DNA from 2 places in the Zhaonella formicivorans genome. Region 2 is predicted to be linked to the other one. Evidence: riboswitches for the same ligand, from Rfam matches in the RefSeq annotation. Region 2 holds a riboswitch; the other holds the start of a gene.
What was found. A riboswitch is a leader RNA that binds a small molecule or an ion and turns the genes downstream of it on or off. The one in region 2 is predicted to bind cyclic di-AMP.

Region 1 (14,871 bases), 610 kb from region 2:
TTATCTGTGCTTTTTGCAGCTGGTTAGCATAACTGGCAAGCCGCAACTGGGCAAAATCCAGGTTTTCCCGCAACCGGGCAAGCTTCAACTGACAGTGGGAGCAGGAGTGTAGGTGTTGTTCAACTGCTTTAAGTTCCGTGTCAACTAATTCGCCATCCAAAAACGCTTGTAATGTTCCCTCTGCAAAACACATGCTTATTCATCCCCCTTCTCTCTGCAATACTCCTCTTTAAAGCGGCGCAATGCCCTGACCAGGATGGTCCCGACGGAACTCTTCTCCACCCCGATTACATCAGCTATTTCACTGTAGCTGTAGCCGGAAAATTTCAACAGCAGGCAAACCCGGTCCCTGACTGCCATTCGCTTTAAAACAGCCCGCACTTGCCTTACCTCCTGGCTGCGGATGAACATCTCATCGAAGGAAATGATGTTGCTGATTCGTTCATATTCTAAGTTTGTCTCCCTCTCTTTGCGGCTTTTCTCACTGCGCAGGTAATTATAGGCCAGGTTGGTAGCTACTCTGGCCAGCCACCCGCCAGGATTGTACAAATCCCGGGGAGGGCAAGAATAGAGTTTAAGAAAAGTCTCTTGTGCCAAATCTTCCGCAGCCGTTTGCTCGCCCACCAAAAAATACAGTTGCCGGTAAACGGCAATGTAATAGGTCTCAAAAAGCTCTTTAAAATTCATCCGGGTAGAATCCTTTTCACCCTTGAGCTGTTTTTGAGGAATAATTTCGTACACCTCCCCCAAGATTTTCGCAATCGCGATTACATTATTATAACAAACTGCAAGCAGTATTTGTGACAGTTCGCTGATAAATTTTAAATTAGATCCGACGACGGAAAAGCCCCGACCTCGCAAGTGAGGTCAGGGCTCTCCTTTTAAAAACTAATGCCTTCTACTACCAGGCGCCGGTAGATTCCATCGCCTTTTAAATCTATTGTTACCCCGTCGGGGTCATAAGAGGTAAACTTAGGGGTGTAGACCTGCAAATCTCCGAGATCATGCTGATCATAGTTTTCGGGATCGGTCGGCTTACCTGCAAACACGGCAGGTACAAAATAAATGCCCGCTCAGCCCCCGTGTCTCTCTAAATTTACAAAAATGCTGTCGGTTTTACCCGTGATATATTCTTTGGCGGTATCGCTGACGTTAACTTTAACCATAATTTTCACCTCTTCAGTCCGATTTGTTTATATTATACTCTTTGTATTTTTCGCTGTAAATATATTTAATGATACTTTTATTTTTCTTGAAAGCATATTTCCCTGTATTTAATTGCAAAATAGGAAAAGAAATCTGGAAAAGGTGAAAGCATGCGAATAAACCAACTGCTCAATTACCTAAACAGGGAAGTCTTGATTATTGGTGGCACTTTATTGGCAGCTTTGGCCGTAAACGGGTTTTTATTGCCTCATAAGCTGTTAAGCGGAGGCATCAGCGGCGTTAGCATAATCTTGCAGCAGCTTACTGGCTTCCCGGCAGGCCTGTCGGTCTTTCTTTTAAATGTGCCCATTTTTATCTTGGGTTATAAAAAGATTGACCGGGATTTCGTAATTTTCAGCCTGATGGGTATGGGGCTGTTTTCCGCTTTTCTGCTGCTCACCAAGAACATAAGCCGCTCAATAGTTTTGGATGATACCATGTTAGCGGCGATTTTCGGGGGAGTAATTAACGGTATTGGTCTGGGCCTGGTTTTCCGCAGCCGGGCATCAATGGGTGGTTCAGATATACTGGCCGTAGTCATCAGGAAAAAATCTTCCATAAATATGGGTACAATCCTCTTCGCCTTTAACTTTGTAATCGTCCTCTCCGGTTCCCTCCTTTTTGGGTTAAAACCCGCTCTCTTTACGCTGATTTCCATGTACCTGTCAGCCGTATTGCTGGATAGGGTTCAAGAAGGATTTGACCGGAAAAAATCGGCGCTAATCATCACCAGCGAACCGGAAAAAATCTCTCAAGCCATCATGCAGGAAGTCCACCGCGGTGTGACCATTTTTTTCGGGGAGGGAGCCTTTACCCATCATAACCGGCACATTCTTTACACCGTGGTTACCACCCGCCAGCTGGCAAAGCTCAAAGCAATTGTTGAAAGCCTGGATCCCGGCGCCTTTATGACTGTCAGCGATACGGCGGAAGTGCTGGGCAAGGGGTTTCACCGCACGGCATTATAGTCAACCAGTCCTCAGTCACCAGCAATCCTGCCGCAGCTGTAATAATTATATAAATTTTTAAATTAAATCACGTAAATCTGTCTCCCAGTTCCGTTTTTTTGGCTTGTAGTACGAATCGGGTTAAATGCTTACTGCGGGAAGAGTAAAACAGCCAAATATTTGCCAACCTAAAATACTGTATTCTAACAATTTTGGGCAAACTTGTTCATATTGCAAGTTTTTTGTAAGCTGCAAAAGTCGCAGTGGTCTTTCCCCTTGAAATCGGGCAGATTACGTCCTACCCCTAATACCATTGCAATGGACTTTCGGGGCATCATTAGGTTTGAGTCTGTCAAGCGCAGGCCGATGGATTCCGCTTTAAGTAAATGATAGATGGTTCGCAAATCTTCCAGCCCACTCCAGTATGAGTGACCGGGACCCATGGGAAATGTTGTTTTTATGCCAGCGCTATGAAACCCCTCCTCAATTTTCGCCAGTGCCGCTGCTGCGCTTTTGGCTACAAATGCTGATCCGGCTGCATCCAGGGTAAAAGCTTCCAATAATTTGCCAGCCTTCTTATATGCATCCACACGGTCGTCTAAGGCACTTCCTATTGTCAGAGCGTAAAGGATTAACTTCTCAGCCGGTCCTGCCACCTTCACCAAAAGCCTGCTGGTCAGCTTATGCCCTTCCTCCAGAAAAAGTTCCTTTTCCCCGGCTCCCGCTACGCTGACCTCACGCCAAACCACAATGGGGCGAACCAATGCAGAGGCTTCGAGCAAAATACGGCGGTGTAATTCAACCATACCCGGACGGGGAGAACGGTTAGTAAAGTCAGACCCTTCTGCTCTAAAAACATCTTCCATACTCACGTCCGGCAAGTCCATTTCCCATATTTTCGGTTCTGTCATAAGCCACCTCCTACTTGGTGTTATTGACTGCAATTTGAAAATATTACTTTCCATATTCTTTTCTAAATACCTCCCTAATTTGAGCAAAAAAATTGTTTCACAAAAGCGCTGGTCCTAAGTCACGGAGACACCTTTTGCCAGCCGGATTAAATGGGACATGGTCATACCGCAAAGCCCCCTAGCTTATTGCCCTTTATACCGTCATAATATAAAATCTGTAATAAAAGAATAATACAAGGGGTGAACAGCATGCACATCCTGGTCATAGATGATGATGAGAAGATTACCGCCCTACTGCGCCGGAGCCTAAAGTTTGAAGGATTTAAAGTTTCCACTGCCAGGGACGGTCTGGAGGGACTGGGAAAAGCTATGGAAGAACAACCGGACCTAGTCATTTTGGATTTAATGCTTCCCAGCCTGGACGGCTTTGAAGTTTGTCAAAAGATTCGGGATTTCAGTTCCGTACCCATCCTAATGTTGACTGCCAAAGATGAAGTCAGAGACCGGGTTAAAGGGCTGGATCTGGGGGCTGACGATTACCTGGTCAAACCTTTTGCCCTGGAAGAACTGCTGGCCCGGGTAAGAGCCCTGCTGCGCCGGACAGGGCAAGAAGCCGGAACCCGTCTAACTTATGCCGATCTGACCTTGGACACGGAAACCAGGGAAGTTTGGCGCGGCGGGCGGGAAATCCAGCTGACCTCCAAGGAATTTGACCTTTTGGCACTTTTTCTCCGGCATCCCCGTCAGGTTTTAACCCGGGACACTATCATGGAAGAAATATGGGGCTATGATTATAGCGGCGAGTCCAATGTGCTTGAAGTCTATATCGGCTACCTGCGTCAAAAACTGGAAGCGGCCGGTGAAAAGCGGCTGCTCCATACTGTCCGCGGCGTGGGCTATACCTTGAGGGAGTGAGTCTATGTCCCTGCGACTGCGCCTGACTATTCTTTACACCGCTATCCTAGCCTTAACTTTAACCTTGTTCGGCACTTTTCTCTATTTTTATTTGCAGCATAACCTGAGCTCGGAAATTGATAACTCCCTTGCCACCAAGGCAGTGGAGGTGTTTAATTCTATTAAAATCATAGATACCTACCCTTACCCCCTGCAAAGAGTGGTCCTGCCTGATGTGGACATCTTTGCCGCTGCCCCCGATATCTACCTACAGGTAACAGACAAAAACGGTCACATTGTGGCCAGATCAAGCAACTTAGGACAGCAAAGCCTGCCCGTAGGGAAGGAAACTATATTACTTGCTGCCCAAAAAGGCTATCTTTACGAAACTTATAGCTATAAAAACGGCCGTCTTCGGCTCTATAACCTCCCCCTCTTTTTAGACGACAGGCTGGTGGGCATTCTGCAGGTGGGACGTTCCCTGCATTCCGCATCCCAGGCACTAAGGAACTTACGCCTGCTGCTGTTTTTCGGGGCAGCCCTGGCACTTCTTGCTGCAGCCAGCTCAGGATGGTTACTGGCCCGTTCAGCTTTAAAACCCATTGAGAAAATCACCAGGGAAGCCAAATCCATTGGTGAACGTCAGGATTTAAGCCGGAGGGTGCCTTACGCCGGCCCTCCCGATGAAGTGGGACAGCTGGCCTCCACCTTTAACGATATGCTAGCCCGCCTGCAAAGCGCCTATGAAAAATTAGAGGCTTCCTATACCGCTCAAAGGCGCTTTGTGGCAGATGCGTCCCATGAACTGCGTACCCCTTTGACCACTATCAGAGGTAACGTGGAGTTACTGCAAAAAATGGGGGATGAAGACCCTGAGGTCAGGGCGGAAGCACTGCAGGACATTAAAAGCGAAGCCGAACGCATGTGCCGTCTGATCAATGACCTGTTGGCACTGGCCCGGGCCGATGCGGGTCAGCAGCCGGAAAAACACCCGGTAGCCTTGGCTCCCTTGCTGCAGGAAATCTTTCGCCAAGCCCAATTGTTGAAGGGACAAGTTAATTTTGAGCATGATGATCCCGAAATGCTGGGCGAAGCTAAACTCTTAGCAAACGCCGATTACCTCAAACAACTGTTTTTAATCCTGTTGGATAATGCTTTTAAATTCACACCACCCGGTGGCACTGTAAAATTTAGCTTCCATCAGGCAGGCAACAGTTTATCCTTTGCAATAGAGGACACAGGCCAAGGAATTTCGCCTGAAGACCTGCCCCACATTTTTGAGCGTTTCTACCAAGCCAACAAGACTCGGGGAGGTCAGGGCACGGGCTTGGGCTTAGCTATAGCCAAGTGGATTATGGAAATTCACGGTGGCGAAATCAAGGTCAAGAGCGAACCGGGCCGGGGCAGCACCTTTACAGTAACATTTTTTAACATTTTTTAATCTTTTTTTAATTTTATTTTCAGCTTTCTTGGTTATCTTGTACTTGTAAATGAGAAACTTATTAGCAAGAGGTGAGCAAAATGTTTGGTTTTGAATCAAGGCGGTCTTTATTTCTGTATACTGCTTTTATAGTCATCCTGGCTGTGGTTGTTTCCGTAGGTGTGGTTACTTTTTACGGAAACGGCGGTAACCTGCCTGTAGCTTTAGCTAATAACGAGCAGCCTGCAGTAACTGCGGAAAAAGCGTCGCTGACACCACCGGGTTTAAATCCTGATACTATTGCTGATATGGTTGAAGCCAGCGGACCGGCAGTAGTCCTAATCGAGACTACTTCAAAAATTAATCACCCTAACGTCAGCAGTCCTTTTTTCAATGATCCTTTCTTCCGCCAATTTTTTGGCTATGACTTTGAACCGCAACCAAGGGTGGCCACTGGATTGGGTTCAGGCTTTATTATCTCCAAAGACGGCTACATTCTGACCAACGAGCACGTCATAGCCGGAGCAACCGATATCCAGGTGCAGGTAACGGGTTATAAAGAAAGCTTTCCTGCCAAAGTCATAGGTAAAGATTTTGACCTGGACCTGGCAGTCTTGAAAATCGAAAGTAAAAAAGATCTGCCAACCTTAAAACTTGGTGACTCAGATAAGGTTAAAGTTGGGAACTGGGTTGTGGCCATCGGCAACCCCTTGGGACTGGACCATACTGTCACTGTAGGGGTGATCAGCGCCAAAGGCCGCCCAATTGCCGTAGAAGACCGCCAGTATAAAAACTTGCTGCAAACAGATGCTTCCATTAACCCCGGCAACAGCGGCGGTCCCCTGTTAAATCTGCAAGGCGAAGTAATCGGTATCAATACAGCGGTCAACGCCTCTGCCCAGGGCATCGGCTTTGCCATCCCCAGTTCCACGGTCCAGGAAGTCTTACAGGACCTGATGAACAAAGGTAAGGTGAGCAGGCCGTGGATCGGGGTTTACCTCCAACCGGTAACCAAAGAGCTTGCTGATTATTTCGGATTACCTAAAGAAGAGGGAGCCGTTGTCACTTCGGTAATCCCAGGCAGCCCTGCCGATAAAGCAGGCCTTAAGCGGGGCGATGTAATCCTGGAGTTTAACAAAAAGCAGATCAAAACAACCACCGATTTGCAGGAAGCAGTGCAGCAGGTAAAAATAGGACAAAAGGTAGTAGCGTTGATCTGGCGGGATAAAAAGACTTCCTATGTAACCCTGACTATCACTGAGAAGCAGGACATGCAGCCTTAGCTTAGTCGTTAGTCGATCCAATTTTTAGCGTAAGCAATGGGGAGCTTTTAGGTCAGAAAAAGTGAAATAAAGGAATAGGGAAAGGTTTATTACACCTGAAAAGCCCGGGGCAAAACCCCGGGCTTTCTAAAGAAGTTCTTTTTTTATTTGTTCCACAAACCTGTCTATGTGCTCCTTTGCCGCTTGGTCAGCTTTGGCAACATCCCTGGCTTTAAGGGCCTCTACCACATTAGCCAGCGTATCATAAAACAAGTTTTTGTCAGTTATATCCCTTTGGACATAAAACCACAGTCTTTGGGTATGCATATGCAGTTCATGAAGAAACTCAATCAGACAAGGGTTGCCGGAACTTTCATAGACAATTTTATGAAAAAGATCATCAGCAATAATAATCTCTTTATAATCATTTTCCAGATCGTACTCTTTAATTCGCTCTGTAATTGCTGCAAGCTCTGCAATGCCGTTTTCCGAGATTCTTTCAGCCGCCAGTCTGGTAGCATACCCCTCAAGCTCCCGCTGCACTTCAAACACAGACTTCATGTATCTGAAATCAATGGTAGCCACTTGGGCCCCAAATCTGGGAATGATATTCAGCAATTTATTGTTTTTTAGCTGTTCGAATACTTTTCTCACCGGCGTTCTGCTGATCTTAAACTCGTTGGCAATATCCACTTCATTTAATACCTGGCCTGGCGCATACTCCAAATTAATTATCCGCTTTTTTAGGATCTCGTAAATTTCATTTGTTTCCAGCTTATCCTGCACGTTTTTATCTCCTTGCTCCTTAAGAGGCATTTTTCCTCAAAATGTAACTTTATCACTCAAAATTTTATCACTAGCACCCGCTGATTACAATATTATCAGCATTATCAGCTATAGATTTTCTACTCAGCCCATCCGGTAAAAAACGACGCAAAAATTCGCCCGGATTAGTGCTTATTTCAACCTTGGGGGATACAGGACTAGCAGCCGACAGTGTCCACAAAAAATTTTTCTCTTTCTTTTTCCCTTTCCCATTCCGGGCGACCAACAGCAGTAACTTCGATCCTGGACTCCACGTAAATGTCTTTTTCCGCGCCGGCTGATCCTGTATAGATTTCATCATGATTTACAACCAGCTCGTAATCTAAGGCACCGGCTTTTTCCGCCGCCAGAGCGGCTTGCTTTTTTGCTTCTTCTAAAGCAAAGGCTGTAGCCTCTCCCAGTTGCAGGTATGATCTCCTCATCCAGGGGGTATGCACGATGTAGCCGCTGCCCCCTTCTCCCGGCTTAATCAATATTTTAATGCTTTCCATGATCTTTCCGGTAGCTGCCCCTACCGCATTGGCCACTTCAGCGTTTTCGGGTATCAACAGTTCTGTGCAGAGCTTCTTGGCCACCTGCGGCAGCCAAGCCCGTACCGGTGCCCCTATACCAATTATGGGCATGTTTACTTTTAAAACACAGTCCAAGGGCTGATGTTCTTTTGGCTTTAGGGCTTTGTCAATAAAATAGGAGGCTACGGCATCGTCTTGCAACCAAAAATTTTTGCCTTCGCTACTCACCAAGCTCTGCAAAACTGTCAAACACAAATTTTGCACTATGGTTTCGCTGGCAAATTCCAAAAACTCATCCAAGGACATGCGCAACCTGCGGGCTAAAAAACGAGCCCCCAAGGCGGCAGCATCCCTGTTCCACTCAGTGTAAGTCCCCTTGGCATGCAAAATATCGGTGGGAGTCACCGAGATCCTGGCTACAATCCCCAGGTTGATCAACCGCTGCATATTAAAATTAAATAAGTTGGGATCCTTGCCAAGAGCGGCAGACAAATAAAATATTGAATGGGGCCCCGATTCAAGGGTTGCCACAATTTCTTTCTCTACCTCGCTTAATCCTTCCGAAGTTGAGGGCTTTAAGAGCATGAAACAGTCGGTTTCCTGAGCAAACATCAACTCATAGTTTTTATCCAAATTGCTGCGCAGTTCCTCAACAAGGTATGGGGATTTGCAGGCTACCACCGCCAGCGGCCAAACCCTTTGCGGCCCTACGAGCAGCTTACCCTCTTTGGACACATGCAGGTAACTGTCGCCGCCTACACCATAGGTGCTAATTTCCGCCGCCTGAACGCGGGTCAGCCAGCCGCCTACCATGGCTCCTTCCTTGTTGATTCGAGGCACACCGTTATGCAGGATGGCAATATCCGTAGTTGTTCCACCCATATCCAGCACTAAAGCCTCGGATATATCCGTTAAAAAAGTAGCGCCAATAATGCTTGCCGCCGGCCCCGACAGAATCGTGTCAATTGGTTTTTCCCGGGCCAGGGTTTCACTCATTAAACACCCGTCGCCTTTGACAATCATGATTGGTGCATCGATGCGCTTCGACTTAAGTACTCTTTTTACCGATTCAATTAACTCGGCGATTATGGGTATCAACCTGGCGTTCAGGGCCGCAGTTACCGTTCGTTCGTGAAATCCCAGGGAAGTGGTGAGCTGGTGCGCGCAGACCACCGGCACATCCAGTATTTCCTGGACAAGATCCCGCACTATTAACTCATGCTCCGGGTTGCGCACACTGAGGTACCCGGAAATAGCCACCGCGCCAACCTTACCCTTAAACTCCTTGATGGCTTCCCGAGTTTTTTCCATATCCAGGGGAGCCAAAGGCTTTCCTTTGATATCGTGTCCGCCAGGCACGACCGCGAAATGCTCAACCGGGAGCTTCTGAACCGGCTGATGCCCGATTAAGATGAGGCCAACTTCACATCCCCGCCCCTCCACTATAGCGTTGGTAGCCAGGGTAGTAGAGAGGGACACCACGCTAATTTTTTTAAAATCCATAAAACTCAGATTATTAATGCAGTTGGCAATGCCTAAAGCCAAGTCTTCGCGGGTAGTAAGGGCTTTAGCCCTACTAATAATTTTTTTGCCGGCTAATTCCACCACAACCCCGTCAGTATAAGTTCCACCGGTATCGATGCCTAGGATTAAAGACATTTTCCTCCACCTCTAGCCTTAATGAAATTGCAGATTAGTATGGTTTTAATTTTTTTATATTTTCAATTCTATATGTAACTCAGTAATTCCTCTATTTTTCTCGAAAAAATATTTTACTGAAATTCTTATGATATACAATATGTTCATCAGTCGAACTTTGCTAATCTTATATGCAGACGCCCAAAAAATACCGCTTGGCAACCTGTTTCTTAGCCGGGACTGCTTCAACTCATGACTATCTTCTATATAATATGTCTGTTTTTGGGTTAAAGGGATGGTACCTTCCTGTTTTACCATTCATATCCTATATTAGGTTAAGAAAGGGGGGAATAGCAATGACAGACAAAAAGTGCCCTAAACCAGAAGAACATGAGGAAATGATGGAAATGATGCATAAAATGATGCATGAGCATATGGACGAAATGCGCCATGAGATGTACTATATGATGGTCAGAATGATGGGAGATGCATTTCATGAAGCCGGCGACTATATGTGCCGCCGTGCCATGATGGGAATGATGCCCGGCATGCCGAACGGCATGTATGGAAACATGTGCAACGGCAATATTTACGGTGGCTATATGCCCGGTATGGGCGGGGATATGTACGGCAAGATGTACGGAGGCATGTACAACGGAGGCTATATGCAACCCGGCATGTATGAAGACCTGTACGGAGGCATGCCCGGAATGGGTAATGACATGTACCCCGCTATGGGCGACAGTGGCCTGTACCCCGGTATGGATAGTTACGAAAACCGTAAGCGCAAGAAAGAATAAACTCCTGCGCCCTGGTCCAGCAGTATATACAGCAAGGGTGGCCCAGCCACCCTTTTTCTACAATTTGAACACCAGCCTGGAAGGGATCTGACCGCGAAGCAAAATCTGCCCCGGGGATACTTTTCCCGATTTCATTTCTGCAGTTATCACCACTTCGTAATAAAACTGAAGCGTTGTTTTGCCGATTTTCACAGGGTTAAACCAGGCAATATGACTCCCTTGTCCGTTCCCCAATACGTTAAAGGCGCCCAGGCTGGTCCAGACCTGTTCTCTGCTGTTTACCAACCAGGCTTCATAATAATGATAAGGCGGGAGCCGGACCGCGTTTAACTGGCGCAAATTATCCACTTGGATGACACAAACAGCCTCTGTGGCCTGGACATCAATATGGACTCTTCCCCAGCTGGGGTAAGGCGGCAGCACTCTGAACTGGTCGCTCTCCTCTGTAAGGAAAACTACCAAACGGTATGCAGGCAGCTTAATCTCCTTGTCCTTCATCCGTGCACCTCAAAAAAAGTTTTTCGCTACATCATATTTTCGGATTCAGTACAAAGTGCAAAGCCACATCATGGTTCATCTTCCATCACATACATGTACTGGTAAACATATACTGTCAGTGAAGAAATATTTTATACTAATCTCCTTAACCTTATTAACCTATTAAGAATTAAGCTGGAAAGGAGGTTCAATCAATGGATATGGAACAAAGTCACTCTTACAAGGACCATACCGAATGTAAACCTAAAGAATGTTACCATTTTCATCACTATTTTCATATGGGCGGTTCCCATGGCAATCCTGACGACCCCTTGTTTTTCGGGTTCCCTTTTTTCCATCCTTTCTTCTTCTTTGGATTTCCATTTTTCTTCCATCGTAGGTTCTTCTGAACCAAGCGTGTATTGCTGGTCATTCAGCAAAAAAGCGGGTGTTCAACCCGCTTTCGTACTTATAACGCCGCAAGCTTTCATAAAAGCTTTCACCGTAAGTATCGGTATTTGATTTTCAACCACCTGGCCCGCCATTTAAACAACGTATTCCAAGTTTTAATCAGCAGGTAGCTTTGAATTTTGCGCTTAAAAAGAAACCAGCCGGCCATCTTCATCACCCTGAGAGCGCCAAAACCAAGGCGCAGAATATACTTCATTGTATGATAAAACCTAAACAAAGGTGATTGCCAAACTAAGCTGAAAATTTATAATTTCTAAAACTATAAACGGACTCCGCTGCCTCAAGCAGAGTCCGTTTAAAATTATCTGCCTACAAAAAGCTGTGTCCAGTAGCTGCCGTAGCTTCCGCCGTTCACATAGCCCACACCGATGTGAGTATAGTTGGCGTTTAGGATGTTTGCCCTATGTCCGGAGCTGTTCATCCAGGCCTTCACCACATCCTCGGGAGTTTTCTGCCCGGCGGCAATGTTCTCACCTGCATATTTATAGCTGATTCCGAACTGCTTCATCATCTCAAAAGGTGAGCCATAGGAAGGTGACTGGTGGGAGAAATAATTCTTGTCCCGCATGTCAGCTGATTTTAAACGAGCCACCTTGGCCAGTTCTAAATCCACTTTTAATGGCTGTAAGCCATTCCGCTGTCTTTCTGCATTGACTAAATCCACTACCTTTTGCTCGTAAGCATTTAAACCCTGTCCTTCAGGTGCAGGTTCGGGCGCCGGTCCGGGAGTCGGTACCGGCTCCGGTTTTGGCTGCGGTTGTGGCGCCGGGGCCGGTTCAGGAGCTGGCTGCGGAGCCGGTTCCGGCTTCGGAACAGGTTGTTGCGGTGTAGTGGCAGGCCTGTAGGTGACAATTCTATAGGTAATCTTGTAAGGCGAAGTAGATGAATAATAGGTAGTACGGTAAATGCTGTAGCGATAAGTTAAGGCATTGGCTGCTTTAGGTGGTATGAAGGAAGTAAAAGCGGCCAGCGCTATAATCACGCTTAAAAGGCAAGCAAAAAACTTTTTGGATGCTTTCATGTGTCCAAACCCCTTTCATGCTTGTTGCTTAAGATCATAGAAGCCTGTGAAGCGACCAGCTACAAACCATACTAGATCTGTAACACTGCTTTTTGTGCATTAGCGAACAATAAACTTTAAGCGCCAGGGCTTGGACGGATTACATGCAACAAAATAACAACACCTCTCTTTCAACGCCGACGAGGTTAGCTGACGGGTTCGGGCCGAAAGAGCTGCCCTACCTTTAGGATTCACCCCAAAAGATTGGTTTCCCCGTTTCCCTGCAGGGAATTAGGCGTTTGGCTGAAATGACAAGTATTAACTTTTTTCGTCAAATTCATCATATCATATTCGTTTAATAATGGCTTGCGGTAAATCTTGCCATCGTTGAAACGTGCAACACAAGTTACAGCCCCTCCTTACCTAACACCTCTAAAAACGCTTTAACCACTTCAGGGTCGAATTGTAGTCCTACGCCCTTTTGCAATTCCCGGACCGCCACCTCCCGCGGAAGGGCTTTACGGTAAGCACGGTCTGAAGTCATGGCATCAAAGGCGTCGGCCACAGCTATAATCCTGGCCTGCAAAGGTATTTCAACTCCTTTCAGCCCATCGGGGTAACCGGAACCGTCATACCTTTCATGGTGGCTGCGCACTCCTGCCAGCACCGGAGCCAACAGCTTCAATGGTTTCAAGATCTGTTCTCCCACCTCCGGATGAGTGCGGATCTGCTCCCACTCCCTGTCGGTCAGCGGCCCTGGTTTAGTTAAAACCTGCTCCTGAATGCCAATTTTGCCTATATCATGCAACAGGGCTGAGTACCGGATCATTTCCAACTCCTGGGGCGAAAAGCCCAATACCGCGGCAATATGGCGGGCATAATGGGCAACTTGGCTGGAGTGTCCCCTTGTATAAAGGTCTTTGGCTTCTATTGCCTCAATTGCAGCTTCTACAATCTCCGTTGTAATCTCACCGCCATTTAGCGAGGTATAGACGCTGCCGGCAAAATCAGCAAATCCCTTCAGCAGAGTCATAATCAGAGCCAACTCTCTAGGAGTGCAGTCCTTGACGTTCAAAAGCAAAATAAATCCCAGATTGCGCACTGAGCCTACCACAGGGTAGAGCAACCCTACTTCTCCGGGCTCAAAATAACCGGGCAACAGCTCATGCATGGCTACAAACCGGGGCTTGGACCCCATCCTGTCTATTTCCTCCGTCAGTACCTGCTTTAAATTTTGGAGCCGCTCAAAACTGCTGCAGTTGTGCACTTCATAGGTGAAAGCCTCGTTAACCCGAATACTTATAAAATATCTAAAGCCAGTCTCCCCATTCACCATCTCACCCCCCAACCAATACAGGTATTTTTTATAAAAATACTATATTATTTATCTTATACTATTTAAAGCGTAAAAGAATAATTTTAAGAAAACTTTTATCAAGAAATTGAAAAAGCGGCCAATTGGCCGCTTGCTTTCTGTTTAGCATTAATTTGCAAAAATGAGCAGTATAAGAATCAAGAACACCGCAAAAGCTACACGATTACCAAAAAACCCAAAACCGTCTGGCATAAAACATACCTCCTTCAGACGCTAAGTTTTGTTTTCAAGATTATCATATGAACCACAGCGGAAATGGTGCATCGATCCGCGATGTTAAGATTTACCATAAAAAAGCCTGCTTTGCCTTTTTGCTCGTCGACCTTAGTTTTCCATGAAGAAGTATTATGCTTGCCAAATCTATATTCTGAACATCTTTGGTAAAAATAAAGTCAAGAGCTATTGGGAGAGAACAAATTGTCAAGTTCTGACTATTACCGGCACTTGCAGCGCCGGGTGCAATTTGAAATAGCTAAAATGACCTGGGACGGCACATTGGTGGACAAGATTGAAGACTTGCCTGAGAAACTAGCCGAACAAAAGTCCAGGTTAGAAGACGCTTTGCTCCGTGGCCACATTAGATTAGCTATGGGCCAGCCGCCAAGTAACAAAGGCACCCTGGCAGACTCGGCCCGGCAGGCATTACATGATTGGCAAAACTCCACTGACATCATTAAGGTGATGTCAAAGATCCCCTTAAAGTACCCCTCCCCTCCCCAAAGTGTCAACCATCATAAGTAATGAATAGTATATATTAAACCACCTGAAAGGAGGGATTATATAATGGGTACCGGATTTGGCGGTTTTGGTAACATGTGGGCCTTTGCTGTGTTCTTAATCCTGATTCTTTTGATTTTCTCCAATGGTGCACTCTGGTAAAAGGTAAAAGCCGTTACCCATTCCTTTCGGGGATCTTCCTTGCGGAAGCTCCCCTTACATAACAATCTTTTCCTTGCCAAAAGTTGGCTAAGGTAGAATAGCGTATTAATTTTGTTCGTGGCCTTCCCAATTGGGAGGGCCTTTGATTTTTGTGGGAGCCACTCATTTTCAAACGTCACTGTCAAAAACCTTCTTTTAGCATATGATGAAGTAGGTCCTTTTACTTTTCCAAAGCGCAATTAGCGAGGGATGCA
Region 2 (14,871 bases):
ACCCATTTAGGGGAACAGGCGCAAACCCACTGCAGCAGAACCGAGCAAACCTGGCCCCTGGCACCCTCCCACAGCCTCCGTGTCTTTGAAACCCCTTTGGGCAAAATAGGCTTTGTAGTGGGCAGCGATGTTTTTTTCCCGGAGGTAAGCCGTATCCTCGCCCTGCAAGGGGCGGACCTGGTCCTGGCACCGGCAGCAATCCCGGCACCCTATAATCCCTGGCGTCAAGTTTCCGCCATGTGGCAGGAAGTGCAGCAAAATCAGTTTTTCTCCCTGGAAAACTGGCTTAACTCAAGTTTCTGGGGAGTTCAGTTTCAAGGCAGGGCCCCTATCCTTGGACCCTGCGAAATCACCCCGGAGGAAACAGGATACTATACCTGTGGTGAAGGACCAGAGCAAATTGTTGAGTTGGATTTCACCGCTTTGCAAAAAATCCGCCGGGAATATCCTTTGCGCTCCCACTTAAACGCCGGCCTTTATGCCAAGTTTTTGCCAAAAAAATATGCTGAGAGCTGACAGCTGACGGCTGACGCGGAGGTGAGCTGATGAGCATTATTGCACGTTTAAAAGAAAAGGCATTCACTCTTTACCTGCGCCACCTGTGCAGTCCGCGGCGGATCAAAAACTACCTCCGCAACAAAATACCGGAGCATCCGTTAAACTGCGCGGGCATAGATTTACAGCGGATAAAAGTAGCTGCAATCCAGTTTGAATTGAGGCTAGTCTCAAACCCCGAGGAGTATGCCGGAATGATGCTGGACAACGTGCAAAAGGCAGCGGCTGCCGGCGCGCAGTTAATTGTCTTTCCCGAAGACAACATGCTGCAGTTGTTAGGGCTGTTACCGGGAGTGGCTGATTTAAAACAAAACAGCGCTCCTGAAGCGGCACTGGAGTCCTTGCATCCCGGGCTGCAGCTACGGGACATATTTGGTTTTTTAAGCCCCTATGCAGAGAGCGTTTATCATGCCACTTTCTCGGAATTAGCAAAGGGGTTTGGCGTTTTCATCTTGGGGGGCAGTATACTTTTAAAGACCGCAGACAACCGTCTAATCAGCCGCGCCTTTTTATTCAACCCTGAGGGCAAAGTTGTAGGATACCAGGACAAAAGCCATTTGCTGCCGCTGGAAGCCTCCTGGGGCATGTCTTGCGGCTCGGATTTAAAGGTTTATACGACATCCTTGGGCAACCTTGCTTTCCCCATTTGTATGGACGCCACTTATTTTGAAACTTTTCGCATCCTGGCACTGCTGGGAGCAGACCTGATCATGCTGCCAATTGCCAACCCCGAACAGTACAATTACTGGAAAGCGCTGCGAGGCATCTGGCCCAGGGTGCAGGAGAGTTACGTCTACGGCATTAAGAGTGCACTGGTCGGTTCAAACTTTTTTGGTTTTACTTTTACCGGTCGTTCGGGAATCTATGCACCGCTGGAACTGACCCCCAACAATGATGGCGTTCTGGCGGAAGCTTCGTCCTGGGATAAAGAGGAAATTGTGCTGGCGGAGCTTGACATCCAAGCTTTAAGAACAGCAAGACAAAAAGCGGAGTTTTTTGGCAGTTGGAATAAAGAACTTTATGCTCATTACTTTCCTAAGGTATACTTTTAAAAAGCTGTATTTTAAACAACAGCACTAAAAAATAAAAAATTGCTAACAATAAGCATATGTACCGCTGATGGCCTTATAATAAAGGTAGTTTACATTCTCGGCAGAAAATGTTACCATAAATTACGCATTTTTTGGTACATATCTGTATAAACTATCCCCGAAAGAAACCAGGAGGTGAATAGCTTGAAAGTAAAAGTAGATCCCGATCTTTGCATTGCTTGCGGCGCATGCATTGACATTGCCCCCGAAATCTTTGACTGGAATGATGAAGGATTGTCCTACGCAACAGTTGATGAAGTGCCTGAGGATAAGGAAGAAAGCGCCAAAGAAGCTGTTGAGTCATGCCCGACAGAGGCCATTAAAGAGCTGTAAGCGAAACGAAAATTTTTCATAATAAAAGAAGCGAGGGATAAACCACGCTTCTTTTATTGTCTAAAATTCTCGTTCCACATTTGGATATTCCATTACTTTTTTCTCCCAGGTACGGATGAGGACTTTGTTGCTGCCTGCGGAAATCAGGTATTCCGGCAGCATGGGAGTCTTGCCGTAACCAAAGGGCGCATTAATTATATAAGTGGGAATAGCCAGCCCGGAAGTATAGCCCCTCAGCTGCTCCATAATTTCGATCCCCTCTTCCACTCTGGTAATAAAGTGTTCAGTACCTTTGACCGATTTGGCATGGAAGATATAATAGGGCCTTACCCTAATCTTCAAAAGCGCATGGTTAAGCTTTTTCATCACATGGGCGTCGTTATTGATATTTTTCAGCAAGACAGCCTGGTTACCCAGAACCACCCCTGCCTTAATCAAACGATCACAGGCCTCGGCAGCTTCCCTGGTAACCTCCTGCGGGTGGTTAAATTGGGTATTGATATAGAGAGGAGGATGTTTAGCCAACACGTCACAAAGTTCGGGGGTAATCCTTTGGGGCATTGTCACCAAAGTCCTGGTGCCTAACCTCTTAATTTCCACATGGGGGATGTTATCCAGTTCAGTTAAAAGCCAGTCAAGGGTATCATCGGGTAAAAGCAGTGCATCGCCGCCCGTAACCAGCACATCCCTGATTTCCGGGTTCTGCCTGATATACTCCAGCGCAGCTTCAATTTGCTTCCGCGGCTTGTGTTGATCGGTTTCGCCGATATTCCTCCTGCGCTGGCAGTGCCTGCAGTACATTGCGCAGACGTTGGTAACATTGATGATCAGCCGGTCGGGGTAGCGGCGGGTTATACACGGGGCCGGCGAAGTGAATTCTTCGCCCATGGGGTCTTCCTTTCCTTGGGTTGACTCAAGTTCCAAACCGGATGGAACAGCTTGCAGGCTTACCGGGTCCAGCGGATTGGCGGGATCAATGAGGCTGGCATAGTAGGGCGAAACAGCCCAACGATAAGACTTACCTACATGGCTAATTTCTTGCTTTTCCTCTTTACTCAAACCAAGAATTTCACCCAGCGTTTCCACATCGGTAATCCGGTTTTGCATCTGCCATTTCCAGTTGCCCCAATCCTCCTCAGTCCCACCTAAGATGGACAATATTCTCTTTTTCCTGTCTTCCAGCTCCCGCTCTATTTCTAAGCCGCACACAATCTTGTCTTTAACCTGCAAGTAGTCGCTAATTCTGCTTTTAAGTTCGGCAGCTCTGCGTAAAGCTATTTGCCTTTTCTCCTCCTGGCTCAGTTCCGGTTTAACAAAGTGCAAATTCTTCTTCTCTGCTACGGTCTTAATACCTTCAGGTTGTAACATAGAAACGCTCCCTCCCTCATAAAAAATTAAACCCGGCAAGAACCGGGTTGTAGATAGGTACGCAAGAAGGAAGTGCTGCCTGAAAGCACACCAAGAAAACTTAACTCTCCTTCCTACGCTTACGAAGTTAGCTGACGGATTCGGGTCAGAAAGTAACCCTACCTATTTGAGTAGCAGAAGCACTGCTCGAACAGGATTCACCCCACAAGTTGGTTCCCCCGCTTCTTTTACAAGAATTCAGCGCTATAGAGTTAACACAGTCATATTTAGTTTGATGTCTTATTATACCAAGTATTTGTGTTGAAGTAAAGAAAAATTTGACTGCCGGTCGGCTAATTCCACTTGCCTTTGCTGATATGAGTCTGGATTTCGGCTTTAACCATCTGCTTCAAGATTAGCGCCTGTTCCTTGGCCCTTTTGAAGACGGTCAGGCAACCGGGGTCGAGGTTATCGTCGATCCCGGCAGTGGCAATCTCGATGATCTTGTCCAACTTAGCGGAGAGCTGCATGTGCAAATCATTGGAAAAACGGGAACGAGCTGTTTTTTCCACATCTGTTTGCTCTAGCTGCGCAAATTTTTCTTTCGGAGCGCCGCATTTGGGACACTTTTCCGGGGGACTATCTCCATCATGCACATAACCACATACGCCACAACGCCACATCATTTTAATTCCTCCCTACAAACCGGTATGGTATGTACCCTAATCTTCACATCCTATTTTTCCCTCTTTAGTAGTTTTCAACCATCACTTCGTAATAAGCCTGTGGATGGGCACAAGCGGGGCAAATTTCCGGTGCCTCTTTGCCTGTATGAACGTAGCCGCAATTGCGACACCGCCATTTTACCTCCCTGTCTTTTTTGAACACAGTGCCTTGCTCGATATTTTTCAGCAATGCCAGAAAACGCTTTTCATGTTCCGCCTCTACTTCGGCTACTTCGTGGAAAAAATCCGCTATTTCAGCGAAACCTTCCGCCCGGGCTTCCTCTTCAAATTTTTTGTACATATCGGTCCATTCATAATTTTCGCCTTGTGCAGCCGCCTGCAAATTAGCTTTGGTATCGCCAATACCGGCTAAAAATTTTAAGGCTCGCTTGGCGTGTTCTTTTTCATGATCCGCTGTTTCAGCAAAAATAGCTGCAATCTGCTCATAGCCCTCCTTCTTGGCCACGCTGGCAAAATAGGTATACTTGTTCCTCGCCTGGGATTCACCTGAAAAAGCAGCCATTAAATTTGCTTCGGTTTTCGTACCTTTTAATTCCAACTTAATTTTTCCTCCTTCAATTCACATACTTTGCTTCAATCCCCTCAACTAATGATAGAAACCATTCGCGATATTTATTACATTTCCTGCCCTTAACATGTAAATAATACATAACAAAACACCTCAAAAAACCTGCCTTTCATAGCGGAAAATTTTCAATAAGGAGCGTCAGCTATGGAGCTGAATTGTGAAGAAACAGTGCAAGATGGTATCTCAAGAGCCCCAGAGAAACAACCTTTTAACTGGATGCAGGAGGAATTCATTTCCGAACTCACCTCCATGTGGCTGTATCTGGAGTTTGCCTTTGCAGTCCCCAAGCAAGTCTATGAAATAACTTATTTCGGCCAAAAAAAAGACCTGCACCGGCAACTGCTTTGCCACGCCATTCACGAAATGCGCCATGCGGAAATGCTGGCCCGGATCATGCTGAAATGGGGTGGTAAACCAAAATGGCAGCTCAGCCGGTTGCCGCAGGCTGAAAGCTACCGGGATTTTCTGAACGCAGCAATGTCTAACGAGGCTAGAAATCTGGAAAGCTATCAACTGCGTGACACGGAAGTAGGCGATCATGAGCTGAAAGTGCTGCTGGCAAATTTGCTGCGGGAGGACAATGCCCATTTACAAGTTGACCAGGCAATTCAACAAGTATTGACTGCCCAGGGGGTGATCGATGGGCCACTGCCTCCGCCCCGTGGAAACGGGCAGTTCGGTGAGGATATTAAAAAGCTTGAACAAGCAGCCTGGTTGGAAATCAAAAGCATTTCCAGGCTAATTTATGCCTCGCTGCTTCTTGGTATGGATCAAAGCATCGCCCCCCGGGCCCGCGCCCTGGCTATCGAAGATATGCAGCATTTAAACCGTATTGCCCAGGAAATAACCACCACGGGAGGGCGGTTAACTATTCCCGGAGAGGTTTTGGAACTGGAAGAGTCCGATGATTTTGCCAAGCTTTTGCAGGACGTAATTGGCTTAAAAAACGACAAAGTCCGCACTTATAAGGAATCAAAGCCACAGTTTAACGTCCCCGGTGGAGGGCAGCTTCTGGGAACATTGCTTGCCAAAGAGGAAGAAAACATCGTTGACCTTGAGGCTTATCTGCAGTCTTTAAAACAGTACCCACTTACGGTGCACTAAATTTTTTCCCTCGGCAGGATTTTTTACCTTGAAGCACCAATTAATAATGCAGCAGTCTCCGGTCTTATAACAATATTTAAAATGCAGGCCTAAAACCGCTTCATTGTGGTGGATTGCCTTCTGCTGTATGGACGAGGTGGATCCTGTTGAAAAAAATAACTTTTAATTATTACTTGCTTTTGCTGCTTTTAGCCCCTCTGGCACCCCGTATTTTGCTGCTCACGAATAGCCTTTATCCGGGTTATTCATTGCCGTTAATAGGGGAAACTTTGCTGCTTGTGCTCCTGGCCGGCGGACTTACCTTTCTTGTGCTCCGGACAACAGGGGTGTATTGGGAGTTGGCCCTGGCAGGGCTATGGGCTTTGTGCCAGGCCCGCGTCCTGGACTTGGGACTCACACCTGTCACTTCGGCCTGGAAAGCATTCGACGCCGGACAAGGGGTGAAGTATTTAGGTGCCATATCCTTGGGCCCAAACTTATTAGCAGCGCTGTTTTACCTGGCCCTCCTCTTTGCCAGCATTAAAATAGCCCGGTTAAAAGGAAAACTCGCGGTGCAATTCGCCTTCCTGTCCCTTGCTTTTTACCAGCTAGGCTACCGCCTGATCGACTACAAATTTTAAAGCCCAGGGCTTCCTGGGCTTAAAACTCACAGTTTTTATTTATATCCTGGGTACTTGTAGGCAGGAGGTCTGTAATAGTCGCGATCGGAATCTTCAAGGGAATTTTCACTTTCAAGTTTTCCGAAAGCCGGTTCTTTGTAGCCAGGTTTATCGTCGTAACCCGGTTCACCTTCATAGTCAGGTTCACTGCCATAATCAGGCTCGCAATCGTAGCCAGGTTCATGTCCATAGCCAGGTCCGTAGCCGTAACCCGGCTTATAACCGTAATCTGGCTTATGGCCGTAGCCAGGTTTACAGCCTTCACCGGGATATTTGTGTCCATGCTCATGGTGGTGCATCATGGCGCAGCAGTGTTGATGCATTAGATACTGCAGATACATGGCATGTCTGGCTTCGTCGTGCATGGCATCAAAGAAAATATTCCGTAACTTCATATTTTCAGAGCATAGGTAGTATTCCTTGTACTTTTTGTAGGCGCCTGTTTCGGCATGAAATCGGTGCTTCAAGGCTTCTTTGTACCCTGAAACCATAGGGTGATGCTGCATTGGTGACGGCTGCTTGCCGGTCATTGCCCTGTAAACTTCAGTAAACTGCTCAGCATGACGGGTTTCATCGTCCGACATGCTGGTCAAAAGTTCTCGGGCTTCATAATCAGGCGCCATTTTTGCCATTTCCCGATAGTAAGCGGCATCATTCATTTCATCCATAATGGCGTGGTGAATTAAGTCGATCCAATCCCTCCGAGTATATTCAGGCATTTTCTTCCCCCCTTTCCTTATCATCTTATGCCTGAAGCAAATAACTTGACAAAAACCCTGCGGAGCATTTTAAAATTAAGAAAATAATTGAACGATCAAGCCGAAAAATTTATAATGCCATGGAGGAAAAGCCAATGGATGATCGTTTTTTAGTGTTCAAGACAGTGGCAGACAAAAAAAGCTTTTCCCAAGCCGCCAAACACCTGCATCTAAGTCAGCCTGCCATAAGTTTGCAAATCCAATCTTTGGAAGAATTTTACGGGACAAAGCTTTTTGACCGTACCAATAAGCGAGTCGTTTTGACTGAAGCTGGCAGAATCCTCTACGAATATGTAGAGCAATTTACCGAATTGCATGAACAAGCAAAAAAATCTATCAGCGAAGCAACAGGAATGGTAAAGGGGAGACTCCACTTGGGAGCTACTTTGACCATTGGGGAGTACCTGCTGCCAAAAGTCATCGGCCTCTTCGTAAAAGACCACCCTAACGTTAACTTCAGCATGGTAATAGCCAACACTGAACAAATTATGCAAAAATTACTGGAAAATAACTTGGATCTAGGGGTTATCGAAGGTCCCGTAGATCACCCCAATCTAATAAAGGAAGAGTTTTTACGGGATGAACTGGTTATAATCGTCCCTCCTGCCCACCCCTGGGCTAAAAGAAAGGAAATTGAACTGAACGAGCTCTTGCAAGAGTCTTTAATTTTACGCGAATCGGGCTCCGGGACCAGGATGGTCATGGAGGCAAGGTTAAAAGAAACAGGGGTTGATCCTGCTAAAATCAAGATAGCCATGGAACTGGGGAGCACCCAGTCCGTTAAAGAAGCTGTTTTATCCGGGTTAGGCATCTCTATTGTGTCAGCTTGCACAATTCAAAGAGAAATCAAATTCGGCCTTTTAAAAGTTGTCAGGATTAAAAATGTCCGGTTCCCACGTTCTCTGAACATCTTTTATAATAAAAACAAATTTCGCACTGTGACAGTTGATGCTTTTCTTGAACTGCTGCGTTCCAGCGCAATAAAAAAAATGTTAGAACTGCCCCTGGATTAACAGCGCCAAAATTTTGTATTATAAACTTTGCTTATGGACTTTATTATTATTTAATATTTTTTATTACACTTAATTAATGTTATGCTATTAACGACGACAATAAACTATACTGAACAGGAAGGACGTGTATAATGGAAAATAACGCAACTGTTGCAATGGTGGACAACAAAAAAAGCATCGCCCCCGGAGTATGTTTTTGTTTTGCTCTGGCTGTTATTGCCGCCTTTCTGGGACGCCAGTTTCCTTTAATCGGGGGACCGGTATTTGCCATTATTATAGGTATGATTATCCGCAATACAATGGGCGTTCCCGGATTCGCCGGCACCGGAATTGCTTTTACTTCCAAAAAAATCCTACAGTGGGCCATCATTGCCTTGGGCGGAGGTTTAAGCCTGGGCCAGGTTTGGCAGGCTGGCGCTGAATCATTTGCTGTAATGGTCACCACTCTCTGCTCGGCATTTGTCGCTGCTTTCACTCTCGGCAGGCTTTTTAACATACCCTGGAAGCTGACCAGCTTAATCGGTACAGGCACTGCCATCTGCGGCGGTTCAGCCATTGCTGCCGTTGCGCCTGTTATCGAAGCCGATGATACGGAAGTAGCCTATTCGATTTCCACCATCTTTTTGTTCAACGTAATTGCGGTGTTAATCTTCCCCCCTATTGGCCACCTCTTAGGTTTTGCCGACAGTTCCTTCGGGTTATGGGCCGGAACTGCAATCAACGACACTTCTTCGGTGGTGGCTGCAGGATATTCTTACAGCCAGGCTGCCGGGGAGTACGCCACTATAGTCAAATTAACCAGGACTACCATGATCATTCCCATTGCAGCCTTATTTGCTCTATTTACCGCTTTGCACAAGAGAAGGACAAACAGCGGTTCCGGAGTAGCATTTTCGCTGAAAAAACTTATACCCTGGTTTATCGTCTGGTTCCTGGTAGCATCACTGCTAAACACTGCCGGCATTATCAGCGGCCCCGGAGCGGATTACCTGACTAAGTTAGGCAAGTTCATGATTACCATGGCTTTGGCAGCCGTCGGCTTAAACGCAGATTTCCGCAAGTTTGTAAAAACAGGCGTCAAGCCCCTGCTTCTGGGATTGGCAGTTTGGTTCGTGGTGGCTGTTACCAGTTTAATTGTGCAGTCTTTGACCGGACAGCTTTAAAGACAGTTGTTAATTATTGGTTGTTAGTTGTTAGTTGTTAGTTGTTAGTTGCTAGTTGTTGGTTGTGTAGATGAACCCCCAGTTGCTTAGCAGCACCAGCAGCAAAATGAACATTATTTCAAACTAGCTTAGCCGTACATTGTGCGGTTTTTTTATTACGGCTGGCAAACACTCCTTTTTAAACATAAGCTGGTTAAAAAGGGGGAAAAAAGATGTCAGTTGAAATTATTCCGGTGAAGGGCTATCATGATTTTAAAGTTTTTTTGCAATTACCGCTGCTGCTGTACCCTGAAAATGAAAGGAGCAAAATACTGCCTCCCAGGGTACTTCAAGATAAATTTAATCCAAACCTAAACCCATTTCTCCGGCATATCGCCTGGCAGCCTTTTCTTGCTGTTCAGGGGGAGAATCCCGTAGGCAGGATAGTTGCATCCATAGATGAGCATTTTCCGAGGGAAAAAACAGGTTTTTTCGGCTTCTGGGAAACTATAGATGACAGGAAAGTAGCAGGCGCCTTGTTTCGGGCAGCGGAAGAATGGCTAAAACAAAGAGGAAAAGAAGAAATCATAGGGCCTGTGGATCTAACTCCCAGTGATAACCTGGGACTTTTAATCGAAGGCTATGCCTTACCTAATTATTTCTACCTGACTTTTAATCAACCTTGCTACCAAAAGCTAATCGAACAATCCGGTTATAGTAAATTTTTAGATTTGTTCTCCTACTCCTGGCAAAGCAATCAGCCCGTTTCCCAGCGCCTGCTGCGCATCAGCGCCCGTTTGAAGCGAGCTAAAAATTTGACCATCAGGCCAATCAGATATCGCAAGGCAGATGACGATGCAAAAGCATTCCTAAGCATCTATAACTCTGCTATGGTCCAAAACTGGGGACATGTCCCCTTAACTATGGACGAAGTCAAGTACATCATCACCATGCACCGCCGGCAAGTTAAACCGGAGTATTTCCTTTTTGCTGAAGCAAATGGGGTCCCGGCAGGCATGTGCATGGCAATTCCCCATCCCCCCACCCACTGCTTAAGGTTGGCACTCTTAGCAGTTCACCCTGAATTCAACCACCTGGGTATAAGCGCCATTTTGATTATGGAAATAATGCAGACTGCCCTCAATGCAGGGCTGACCTGTGCCGAGCTCTCTTATGTGGAAGAGCATAACAAAGCGGTCAATAAATTAATTCAGGAAGATATAGGCAGTAAAGCAGCCAAACGCTACCGACTTTATACAAAGAAGTTGTAAAGTGATTTTGTGCCGGGCTCCAAGCCCGGCATTTTTCTCAACCTGGATATAAAAAACTGTCGGAAACTGGAATTGGAGCGCCAATATAAATATTACCCCAAGAACAAATTCAGCTTGTCTCCTATTTACAGTTCACCACCCAAGAGTATATAATTATATCCGATTATTGTATTATTTGAATATATGGATAGGAGGTAAAGCATGAATAAGACACCGACGTTTTACATTAAAACCAACAGGGTCTTTAATAAATTTAAAAGGATTTCCTGGACCCTGGTACCCCTTATCGCCTTTGGGGGCCTCTTTTATCCCCGCTTAGGGTTACTTTTGATTCCTATCATGCTCTCACTTGTAACCCTGGGGTTTTTTAAAGGAAAATATTGGTGCGGCAACCTCTGCCCCCACGGCAGCTTGTTTGATTCAATTATTTTACAATTTTCCCCCAACAGTAGTATCCCTAAATTGTTTAAGTCCAAGACCCTGAAAGTGCTTTTCTTTATCTGGTATATGAGCATGTTTACCAGCAGGCTGATCAAAGTGTCCGCTCTCTGGGGCACCATGACATTTATCGATAAACTGGGTTTCGTATTTGCCGTAAATTATCTAATTCCGACTACTGTGGGAACTATCCTGGCACTCTTTGTCAACCCCAGGTCCTGGTGTTCTTTTTGCCCAATGGGCACCATGGAACAGCTGGCTTATAAATTAGGGAAAATAGCCGGACTCAATGGAAAGACTGACCAAAAGGTATCTGTGGCCGCAATAGAACAGTGTCACAAATGCGGCAAATGCTCCAGAGTTTGTCCCATGCAGTTAAAACCGTACCTGAATTTTTCAGGGAATAACCAGTTCGAAAATGAAAACTGCATCAGGTGTTCCACCTGTGTAGCCAACTGCCCCGCCGGAATCCTTTCCCTGGCTAATACCGAGCAGGCATTGTCAATCAAAGCCTCTACCAATAACAGCGGCTTTGAAAAACGCAGAAAAATTACGGCACTGCTGGTGTGAATTTGCAAATTAAAAGGGATGACATTTTGCAAAATAAAATGGATTAAAATTAGCTTGAATTTATCGGTTTTTGCGAAATAAATTAGCCAAATGGGCAAAATTTTTTCACATAGTCACAGTATTTTAGTTAAGATTTTTGCCAAAAAAAAAATGCAGCTAGGATGCCCCTAACCGCATTCTGACATATATTCCTCTGCCAAGAATCACTCTTTCTAAACCCCTCTTACACTGTACCTTGATGCCGGATGCAGATAAAACATAGAGTTAGCAAAGTACAATACCCAATCCCTATCTATTTCAATACGACAAGGCAAGAATGTTTCCCCAACCTTAATCTCAAAGCATTCCCCACAGTGTAGAGAGAAAGGTTCGTCGTCTATTCCATGGATCTCCCAACGGTCCTTTTGGCTAGAGTATAATAGTTTACCTTGTTTTAGCATTTTAATTTAAGCCTCCCTCCTCGGGCAGATGCCTAACAGTGAAGGATATGTGGCTTTGTCATATCATAAGCCTCACATACCATTTTCTTTAGCAGCAGGGCGAATTAATCTATCAATCTGCCCAGTTTTTTTAAGCAGCCGTAGTTCTTAAGTTTAAAGACCTGCTTCCTGAGCAGATTTAATTACCGCCTCTTCATCAATACATTCAAGTCTTTTCTGGCACCCATAAAGCAGGCAGTTAGTAGCTAAATTGTTGATGAGTCTTGGCCATCCCCTAGAACGGGTGGCAATAGCCTCCACTGCTTGTGGAGAAAATATTTCAAATTTAGCACCTGCTAACTCCAGGTGATGTAAGATATAGTTTTTCACCTCTTCTTTATCTAAGGGTGTGACCTTGTAACGCATGATAATACGCTGATTTAACGACTGATTATGGGATAAAGCTAAACGATCCAGTAGATAAGGCAATCCCGCCAATACCAAAATAAACGGATTATCCGAATCCATTGTAAAATTAAACAGGATGCTTAAGTCATTTAGAAACTTGTTGTTAGATAACTGCATTTCATCTAGAATAAATACAGGAGTTATCTTTTTTTCTTATAAAATAGGCTGGTTACTCCCTCTTGAATTTGCTTAAATAGATCAACTTTTCTAAAGGTAGGTTCTTCACCTAGCCCATAGCACAGTCCCCGGTAAAAATCCATCACCGTACCTGTAGACAAAGGAAAATAAATAACTTTGTAAAGTGAGGGATTTAAGCTTAAAGCAAAGTTTCTGAGGACAGAAGTTTTACCGGCACCAGGCTCACCCACTACCACCCCAATGCCCCTTGAATCTTTAAGGTAATTAAGCCGTGCCATTAATTCAGTAAAGCTTTTAGAGGGAAAAAGGTGCTTTGTCTCAATTTCTTTGGTAAATGGTTTTCTGCTTAGAGAGTAAAATGCTCTATACATTATGTTCCCTCCCTGGAATCATACATTTCCTGAAAGGATAGCGCGGCTTCTTCTTTTTCCTTTTGCCTTTTTTCCCTTTTAATTCTGGCGTTATCACTGTAAATTACAGGCAAAGCTTTGGCCACTTCTTTCCCCTCTACATAGATAAACACCTGTTCTAGTTTTTCAGGATCAAAACGAACCTCGATTTGTTGCCCAATAAACTGGGGAGGCACTTCAAAAAGCAAGGAATTAATTGAGATAGTGCCATCATGCTTAACCTTACGCTTTTCTCTTTTTAAGAAAAGGGCGTCCAAAGCTTTGGGGTTATCTATCATTTTTACCCGGCTAAACTGAGACATAAACATGTCTAGTGGGCTCATCTCAAGAGCGGAATGAACCTTTCGATGATAATCTTCCTCCAGCCAACGCCAAAAGGCTTGGTTTAAGGTCTCGATTGAAGTAAGAGCATCTTTAGTTAAAGTAGGCAAGAACCTCTGGCGTACGGTACCGAAAAAACGTTCGATTTTCCCTTTACTTGCCGCATCATAGGGTTTGGTATGAATTAAGGTGATACCTAACGAAGCACATGCTATGCTAAACTGGTCCGATTTGTATACTTTACCGTTATCCACATAGATCATCTTAGGAATGCCTCTACGTATTAATGCTTCTTTAAACACATGCTTTAGGGAATCAAATTTCTCGGATAAAACGAACTCAGCATAGGGAACAAGCCTTGAACAATCATCAATAAAAGCAAATAGATTTGTCCTAACCTTTTTACCGGAAACAATAATATAGGGGCCTACTGCCATATCGCCTTGCCAAAGTATGTTCACTTCTTCATAACTGAATCTTTTTCTGTCGGGAGATTTAGTTTCTACTTTCCCTACCAGCCCTTCATTTTTTAGAAACCTATATAGGGTCGAGTATGAGATATTTTGAGGCAAAAAGAGTGCATCTTTAACCAGTTTTTCATAAAACAACGTTACATTCAGTTCCCGATGTTCGCTACGCAAAGCCAAAATTTTTTCTTTCAATTCTTCGGGATGTTTCTTACAGAACCTTTATCAGACCGACCCTTAGGCTTTAATCCCTCAAAACCACATCTACGATATGCTTTAACCCAAAATTCTATCGTTTTAGGGGCAAATTCTTTTACGCCGTAGTGGGGCACATCATGGGGGTGACTAGCAATTTGAGCTAGATAGTCTTTTTGACTGGTAACCTGTCCATTTAAAATGGGCGCAATTAGGCCGTAACGAAATAGGGCAACTGCTTCTCTTTCTTTTTCATCCATTTTTTCTTACTCCTCATAATGTTTTTTGTAGCTAGCCGGCTAGAAACTCTCAAAAACATTTTAGAGGAAGAAAGACCGTGGCTCCACGCAAAAGTTATGTGGTTCAAGATTTAACTTAATTTTTAACGCTTTTTGTAGTAAAATTAATTTGCATTTGGTTGGGCCATGAACGCTCTTAGGAAGTGATTATGAAACCTTTGGCTGAAGGTTTCCACTGTGGCTGCAGTGTTAATCAAATCCATGAGCTTCATGGCTTTTTCTTTTTTATCCTGCATAATATAACCGCCGTAACCCTTATCCCTAAAACGGCCTCTATCCAGTTTAATTTATTCATAAATCTTTTTTAATGAACTGTAGATGCTGGCGTTTCAGGTTTAGAAGAACCTGTTTACCTGATGCAGCGCATTGGATTAATTTCATAATCACTCTTAGAGGTAGCTGATAGTAGGGTAATAGGAAGATCGGCAACAGGGAAATAGTTTTACAGCAGGAGGGGCAGAAATACCTGCAAACCGGTACTTTTACTGCCTTCTTTATGAGGTGTATATATCTCCAGTAAAAGCCATGCCTTTTTAGTTTTACTTTAGCTTTGCAGCTA

Region 1: it holds a riboswitch for cyclic di-AMP, as region 2 does, so the genes downstream of both, EYS13_RS16415 (CAP domain-containing protein) here and eam (glutamate 2,3-aminomutase) in region 2, are expected to answer to the same signal.

The regions. Positions count from the first base shown of each region.
Region 1 is NZ_CP085524.1:1,917,265-1,932,135, forward strand. Features, by position in the region: gene EYS13_RS09440 (zf-HC2 domain-containing protein) at 1-193, opposite strand, end outside; gene EYS13_RS09445 (RNA polymerase sigma factor SigX) at 196-741, opposite strand; gene EYS13_RS16290 (CC/Se motif family (seleno)protein) at 882-1,166, opposite strand; gene EYS13_RS09455 (YitT family protein) at 1,317-2,174, shown strand; gene EYS13_RS09460 (hypothetical protein) at 2,357-3,064, opposite strand; gene EYS13_RS09465 (response regulator transcription factor) at 3,314-3,979, shown strand; gene EYS13_RS09470 (sensor histidine kinase) at 3,984-5,399, shown strand; gene EYS13_RS09475 (trypsin-like peptidase domain-containing protein) at 5,480-6,661, shown strand; gene EYS13_RS09480 (GntR family transcriptional regulator) at 6,788-7,426, opposite strand; gene EYS13_RS09485 (hydantoinase/oxoprolinase N-terminal domain-containing protein) at 7,624-9,636, opposite strand; gene EYS13_RS09490 (hypothetical protein) at 9,972-10,415, shown strand; gene EYS13_RS09495 (hypothetical protein) at 10,473-10,913, opposite strand; gene EYS13_RS09500 (hypothetical protein) at 11,105-11,287, opposite strand; gene EYS13_RS16415 (CAP domain-containing protein) at 11,665-12,384, opposite strand; cyclic di-AMP (ydaO/yuaA leader) riboswitch at 12,543-12,671, opposite strand; gene EYS13_RS09510 (HD-GYP domain-containing protein) at 12,770-13,696, opposite strand; gene EYS13_RS09515 (hypothetical protein) at 14,156-14,479, shown strand.
Region 2 is NZ_CP085524.1:2,527,921-2,542,791, forward strand. Features, by position in the region: gene EYS13_RS12375 (nitrilase-related carbon-nitrogen hydrolase) at 1-516, shown strand, start outside; gene EYS13_RS12380 (nitrilase-related carbon-nitrogen hydrolase) at 546-1,607, shown strand; gene EYS13_RS12385 (ferredoxin) at 1,791-1,979, shown strand; gene eam (glutamate 2,3-aminomutase) at 2,040-3,347, opposite strand; cyclic di-AMP (ydaO/yuaA leader) riboswitch at 3,449-3,600, opposite strand; gene EYS13_RS12395 (rubredoxin-like domain-containing protein) at 3,680-4,012, opposite strand; gene rbr (rubrerythrin) at 4,077-4,610, opposite strand; gene EYS13_RS12405 (ferritin-like domain-containing protein) at 4,785-5,744, shown strand; gene EYS13_RS12410 (hypothetical protein) at 5,891-6,364, shown strand; gene EYS13_RS12415 (ferritin-like domain-containing protein) at 6,400-7,122, opposite strand; gene EYS13_RS12420 (selenium metabolism-associated LysR family transcriptional regulator) at 7,257-8,174, shown strand; gene EYS13_RS12425 (YeiH family protein) at 8,333-9,337, shown strand; gene EYS13_RS12430 (GNAT family N-acetyltransferase) at 9,550-10,587, shown strand; gene EYS13_RS12435 (4Fe-4S binding protein) at 10,789-11,595, shown strand; gene EYS13_RS16590 (DUF5348 domain-containing protein) at 11,808-12,035, opposite strand; partial or broken gene EYS13_RS16595 (ExeA family protein) at 12,189-12,991, opposite strand; partial or broken gene EYS13_RS12455 (transposase) at 12,991-14,273, opposite strand; gene EYS13_RS16600 (DUF6431 domain-containing protein) at 14,604-14,871, opposite strand, start outside.